2 regions of the Cytobacillus sp. FSL R7-0696 genome follow, and region 2 is predicted to be linked to the other one. Evidence: a T-box and tRNA genes for the amino acid it is inferred to sense, from the RefSeq annotation. Region 2 holds a T-box; the other holds one or more tRNA genes.
The links. The T-box of region 2 lies ahead of tyrS (tyrosine--tRNA ligase). A T-box ahead of a tRNA ligase gene usually reads a tRNA of that ligase, here a tRNA-Tyr.
Positions count from the first base shown of each region.

Region 1 (3,402 bases), 1.4 Mb from region 2:
TACAAGTCGAGCAGGGACGAAAGTCGGGCTTAGTGATCCGGTGGTTCCGCATGGAAGGGCCATCGCTCAACGGATAAAAGCTACCCCGGGGATAACAGGCTTATCTCCCCCAAGAGTCCACATCGACGGGGAGGTTTGGCACCTCGATGTCGGCTCATCGCATCCTGGGGCTGTAGTCGGTCCCAAGGGTTGGGCTGTTCGCCCATTAAAGCGGTACGCGAGCTGGGTTCAGAACGTCGTGAGACAGTTCGGTCCCTATCCGTCGTGGGCGCAGGAAATTTGAGAGGAGCTGTCCTTAGTACGAGAGGACCGGGATGGACGCACCGCTGGTGTACCAGTTGTCTTGCCAAAGGCATCGCTGGGTAGCTATGTGCGGAAGGGATAAGTGCTGAAAGCATCTAAGCATGAAGCCCCCCTCGAGATGAGATTTCCCATAGCGCAAGCTAGTAAGATCCCTGAAAGATGATCAGGTTGATAGGTTAGAGGTGGAAGTGTGGCGACACATGCAGCTGACTAATACTAATCGATCGAGGACTTAACCAAACAGGCGATTACTCAATAAATATCTTCTTCAACATTACCTAGTTTTCAGAGAATGATTTAAAATTTCTCTTGAAATTTTCATAAAAGACGTTATAATAATAAATGTCTTTAATAAGTCCGGTGGCGATAGCGAGAAGGTCACACCCGTTCCCATACCGAACACGGAAGTTAAGCTTCTCAGCGCCGATGGTAGTTAGGGGCTGTCCCCTTGTGAGAGTAGGACGTTGCCGGGCATACATATTATCATATTATTCCGCAGTAGCTCAGTGGTAGAGCATTCGGCTGTTAACCGAACGGTCGTAGGTTCGAATCCTACCTGCGGAGCCATTTTAAACAAAATCAAAGATATTTAGCTGATGCTTCCATAGCTCAGCAGGTAGAGCACTTCCATGGTAAGGAAGAGGTCACCGGTTCGAGCCCGGTTGGAAGCTCTGGTAAGAACTTTAAATATTTTTGGCCCCTTGGTCAAGCGGTTAAGACACCGCCCTTTCACGGCGGTAACACGGGTTCGAATCCCGTAGGGGTCACCATTTTGGAGGATTAGCTCAGCTGGGAGAGCATCTGCCTTACAAGCAGAGGGTCGGCGGTTCGATCCCGTCATCCTCCACCATTTCAATTTACTATAGATGGGCCGGCCTAGCTCAATTGGTAGAGCAACTGACTTGTAATCAGTAGGTTGGGGGTTCAAGTCCTCTGGCCGGCACCATTTTAATATATTTATGTCGGAGGGGTAGCGAAGTGGCTAAACGCGGCGGACTGTAAATCCGCTCCTTCGGGTTCGGCAGTTCGAATCTGCCCCCCTCCACCATTTCAATTTTATTTGAATGAAAATCCAAAAAGCGGACATAATATAATTAGTCCTTTTTATTTTGTTTTTTTACATACGATGGGCTATAGCCAAGCGGTAAGGCAACGGATTTTGATTCCGTCATTCGCAGGTTCGATCCCTGCTAGCCCAGCCATTTTCGAGCCATTAGCTCAGTTGGTAGAGCATCTGACTTTTAATCAGAGGGTCGAAGGTTCGAGTCCTTCATGGCTCACTTAATCCTTAAACATTTATGTTTAAGGATTTTTATTTGTTATCTTGTATTTTTCTCCATGAGTTCAAACATAAGGAAAAACCCAAATTTTGCGGCGATCCATCGAAATTACTCACATTACATATAAATCATCAAAAGTGTATACATACTTCTTGTATGAGATATCAAATGGCCTTTCTTCGTACCATTTCTCTAACTTAACTAAGCGCATCTATTTTCGGTGATTTGTAATTGCAAGCTGTGTTAAGAAATATATCATTCTCCGTTTGTGTTGTACGGTCCTGACCACAGTAATTAACCCAATAAATGCCCTTTTTTTGTATAGATATACAAAATTTTGCACAGTTGAACCAACAGAATGTAACCGTTTACAATAGAGAGAGAATTCATTCTTTAGTAGGGGGAGCAACTAAATGAAAAACATTTCGATTATTGGTATGCCGATGGACTTGGGACAATTACGAAGAGGGGTAGACATGGGGCCAAGTGCCATTCGATATGCGGGCATTGAAAATAGATTACAACAACTTAATCACCAAGTTGATGATTTAGGTGATATTGAAATAGGTAGGTCGACTGAACAAATAGATAAGGAAACAGGTTTAAGAAACTTGGACTTAATTGCAGAAAAGACTAAAATCTTAGCCGATCAAGTTGATGGGGTAGTAAAAAAAGGAGCATTTCCTCTAGTTTTAGGAGGGGATCATAGTATCGCTATTGGTACATTAGCTGGTTTATTACAGCATTATCATAACTTAGGTGTGATTTGGTACGATGCACACGGGGACTTAAATACAGCAGAAACTTCGCCTTCCGGTAATATTCATGGGATGTCCTTAGCAGTCGCTCTAGGGTATGGGCATCCGTTGTTATTAGAGGTAGGAGGAGTCCATAAGAAGTTAAAGCCTGAAAATGTTGTGATTATAGGAGCAAGGTCTTTGGACCAAGGAGAAAGGGATTTAATTAAAGCCAAGGGAATAAAAGTCTTTACGATGCATGAAATTGATCGCTTAGGGATGCCGAAGGTAATGGAAGAGACGATTAGTTATTTACAAGACCGAACAGATGGTGTTCACCTTTCGCTAGATTTAGATGGTCTTGATCCATCTGATGCACCTGGTGTGGGTACACCAGTTATGGGGGGGATAAGTTATCGAGAGAGCCACCTTGCTATGGAAATACTGGCAGAATCTCAAATGATTACTTCGGCCGAATTTGTTGAGGTTAATCCAATATTAGATGAAAGAAATAAAACAGCTGATGCAGCGGTGGCCTTAATGGGCTCGTTATTCGGTGAAAAATTACTATAAAGTGAAAGAAGCTTGAGCATCGACTCAAGCTTCTTTTTTTAATGTTAATGTATAGTATCTATTAATTAGATTGTCCAATTCAATGCTCGCTTTAAGAACTTGGTGGTTTGAAAATGAAGAAATAGAAGCAAGTTCAACCATTTTAGCTCTGTGGATTTCAATATCTTTTAATAGTTCCTCCGTATACATGAGATCATTGTCCTTTCCATTTGAAAATTTTATTCCAGCACGTAGACAATCTTTAAATGTATGGTCTCTTGTTCGTTGGAGCAAAAATATTGAAGGGAAGGTCTTTTTTCCTTCGTCAACACACTGGTTTTAAATCCTTTATACCCAGTATGAAAATTAATTAAACTACTTTAGTTAAAATTTGTTAAAATATTATGTGATAACTCTTATATAACCAAAGTACTTATGGAGGAATAGGAACCTAATAAAAAATATGTGAAACCTTTTTGCTATCGATTCGTAAATGATTATCGATAAGCCGCATAGAGCGGGGGTAAATA
Region 1 is NZ_JBBOWA010000001.1:1,493,604-1,497,005, reverse strand. Features, by position in the region: rRNA gene MKX29_RS07885 (23S ribosomal RNA) at 1-543, shown strand, start outside; rRNA gene rrf (5S ribosomal RNA) at 660-776, shown strand; tRNA gene MKX29_RS07875 (tRNA-Asn) at 796-870, shown strand; tRNA gene MKX29_RS07870 (tRNA-Thr) at 902-974, shown strand; tRNA gene MKX29_RS07865 (tRNA-Glu) at 999-1,073, shown strand; tRNA gene MKX29_RS07860 (tRNA-Val) at 1,078-1,153, shown strand; tRNA gene MKX29_RS07855 (tRNA-Thr) at 1,174-1,249, shown strand; tRNA gene MKX29_RS07850 (tRNA-Tyr) at 1,268-1,351, shown strand; tRNA gene MKX29_RS07845 (tRNA-Gln) at 1,431-1,505, shown strand; tRNA gene MKX29_RS07840 (tRNA-Lys) at 1,511-1,583, shown strand; gene rocF (arginase) at 1,997-2,893, shown strand; gene MKX29_RS07830 (aspartyl-phosphate phosphatase Spo0E family protein) at 2,918-3,082, opposite strand.
Region 1: it encodes a tRNA-Tyr, which carries the amino acid that the T-box ahead of tyrS (tyrosine--tRNA ligase) is inferred to sense. The anticodon was not compared.

Region 2 (3,402 bases):
AAAGCTGCTTGCGGAATAGACACATCTTTAGCATCAACACCAAATAAACCTTGGGCAGCAGCCTGAACGCCAGCGATATTTCTACCTTCTGCATTGCGGCCAAAAGTAGAGACATTTAAATAAGCTTCAAGAATCTCCTCTTTATCGAAATAATTCTCTAACCTTAATGCGAGTAAGATTTCTTTTGCTTTTCGATCAAAAGAAACTTCGTTTGTTAAGATCTGGTTTTTTATCAGTTGCTGAGTTAATGTACTTCCTCCAGATTGAGTAGAGGCGTTAGTTACTTCTTGAAACAGTGCACGTAGGATAGCTTTTGGTACCACACCTTCGTGCTCATAAAAGTACTCATCCTCTGTGGCAATTACAGCATCTCTCAAATATGGTGAAACATTTTCTAGTTTCACTTCTTCTCTTTCAAGGTCCGTTCTTACATTCCCTAAATATACATCACCAGCGAAATATAATTTTGAGGTTTCCTCATAATTATAGATATCTTTTTGCATATTTTCATAAGAACGAAGGGGTTCATCTTTAACAAGAGAAGCAAAATAGCCAATACCTGTGGCACCTGCAAATGCCCCACCTAAAATAACGGTAATGGCAAGTATTAATAATAAGTTCCATATAACTTGATATGTAATACGTGCGCCTTTTTTGGTTTTATTATGAGTTAAAAAACCGAACGCGGCTTTTGCTTTTTCTATTATCTTGCTGAAGGTTTCATTCATTCGTTCATCCCTCCTAAAATCAAATACATTATAGCATAACCTAACAGGTAATATGACAAGGTTCGTCATAAAGTACAAAATTCATATTTTTCCTATTATGATAAAAAAAAGTTGAAAAAAACGTCATATTGACATTGGTTATTCTTTTATGATAAAAATGCATTATTACGATTCAATTTAATATTAGCGTTGATGGGTCATAAGTAGTCATTCTATCCCTGTTTTCAGAAAGTCGACGGTTTGCTGTGAGTCGATACAAATAGAAGTGCGAAATACCTCCCGGAGCTTTTACTGCGAATGAATATATCTAGTAGTAGTAAACGGTATTTCCGTTATCAGTGAAGAGTGGAGAATAAGGGTGTTCTCAAACTGGGTGGTACCGCGCAAAGAAATGCGTCCCTGCAATGAGCAGGGGCGTATTTTTTTTTGGATAATAATTTATCTTTTATGAAATAAAGGAGGAAAAGTGAATGAATTTATTAGAAGATTTACAGTGGAGAGGCATTATTTATCAACAAACAGATGAAGAGGGGATGAAGGATCTTTTAGAAAAAGAAAAGATTTCCTTATATTGTGGGATGGATCCGACTGGTGATAGTATGCATATTGGTCATTTATTACCCTTTTTAACATTGAGAAGGTTTCAAAATGCTGGGCATCGTCCGATTGTGTTAGTAGGGGGGGCAACTGGGTTAATTGGTGATCCCAAGGCGACAGAAGAAAGAACACTACAAACGATTGAGAAAGTACAAGAAAATGTTGCTTCTTTATCACAGCAATTAGAACGTATTTTTGATTTTGAAGGAGATAATGGAGCGACATTAGTCAATAATTACGACTGGACATCGAGTATGAATATTGTCACTTTCCTCAGGGATTACGGTAAACATATTGGGGTTAACTATATGTTAGCTAAGGATACGATAGCTAAAAGATTAGAATCAGGCATTTCTTTTACGGAATTCACTTATACGATTTTACAAGGGATGGACTTTAAGCATCTTTATGAAAATCATCAATGTAAAATTCAAATTGGCGGCAGTGATCAGTGGGGTAATATTACAACTGGGCTTGAGCTTATCCGTAAAATGGTTGGAGAAGGTGCAAAAGCATACGGTATGACCATTCCGCTTGTGACAAAAGCTGACGGTACGAAGTTTGGAAAAACAGAAGGTGGAGCCATTTGGTTAGATGCCGAAAAAACATCACCTTATGAGTTTTATCAGTTCTGGATTAATACAGCAGATGCAGATGTCATTAAATACTTGAAATACTTCACCTTCCTATCACGTGAAGACATCGAAGCTTTGGAAGTAGCTGTCCAAGACGAGCCTCATTTACGTAAAGCCCAAAAGGCATTAGCAGAAGAAATGACGAGACAAATACATGGTGAAGCAGCATTGAACCAAGCGTTGAAAATTACTGAAGCCTTATTCAGTGGACAAATTAAAGAGTTAACCGCTGCGGAAGTAAAGGAAGGATTTAAAGATGTTCCTTCTTATCAACATACTGGAGAGGGCAATATTGTTGACTTGCTCGTAGAGGCTAAAATTTCGCCTTCTAAAAGACAAGCGAGAGAAGACGTAACGAACGGTGCAATCTACATTAACGGTGATCGTATGCAACAGGTTGATTATCAGTTGAGTGAGCAAGATAAAATAGAGGGTCAATTTACAGTTATTCGTCGCGGGAAGAAGAAATATACATTAATTCAATATTAAAATGAAGTAGCCTATTTCTAAAAATTAGAGATAGGCTACTTATCTTTAGTAAACAGTTTTTCTGCATTTTTTTAATGCTATTAAGCGTATTAAGCGTGGCCGATTATAGCGTTGTACGATAATAATAGGTAAATTAAATAGTAATGCATAGGCAATCATTACCCAACCTGCCCAAATGGGGTTCCAAATGAAAAATAAACAGGCGGGTGGTATGGATAACCAGTGGGTGAGCTCTGCTCTTCTAGATTCATATAAGAAAACTTCAAGGTCTGACAGAGAAACACCCTGTAAGTGTTGTTTTTCGTATCCTTTAGAAATAATATGCTTACCATCTGGAATTTTATGTTTCCACTGTCTTACCTTCACCAGCCATTGCCAAAGCTCTCCGTTTTTCTCCCATTTTTTTGATTGATAAAGAGGAGAATCATTTTTAAACCAACGGAGTGGTAGAGAAGCTAGTAAAAGAGATAAACTGATGTGAATGAAACCCCATGCAAGAATATTAACTGTTAAAAGAGCGAGTGGTGTAAGGGTGAAAATCGGAAAAATATTCATACTTTTACCTTTCTACCACGCCAGTTCACCCTTTTTTTAATCCGCGTTAAATAAAGAGAATATACAAATGTTAGTGTAAAGAAACAAAATAAAAATGGATAAAGGACAATACTCGCTATATGAAAACGACCGATTTTTTGAGACTGCAATATAAGATGATAGATGTAAAGAAGATAAAATCCTAATGAAATAAGTAATAAGCTAAGACTGCTTTGCCATAGTGATAATAAGACGAATGCAACGGAAGAAAAGGCACCAGCAATCCAAAAACTTATGAGTATGGTAATAAAAGAATGAGTAGCCTTTGAAGCTGTAGCAAAGCTTTTAGTCCAACCTTCAATCAAACCTTTGATTCCCTCTGGGTACATACGAAAGCTGATAAGGTCTTTACCGCTAAT
Region 2 is NZ_JBBOWA010000001.1:2,902,885-2,906,286, forward strand. Features, by position in the region: gene MKX29_RS15145 (transglycosylase domain-containing protein) at 1-728, opposite strand, end outside; T-box leader at 909-1,132, shown strand; gene tyrS (tyrosine--tRNA ligase) at 1,199-2,449, shown strand; gene MKX29_RS15155 (glycosyl-4,4'-diaponeurosporenoate acyltransferase CrtO family protein) at 2,495-3,004, opposite strand; gene MKX29_RS15160 (glycosyltransferase family A protein) at 3,001-3,402, opposite strand, start outside.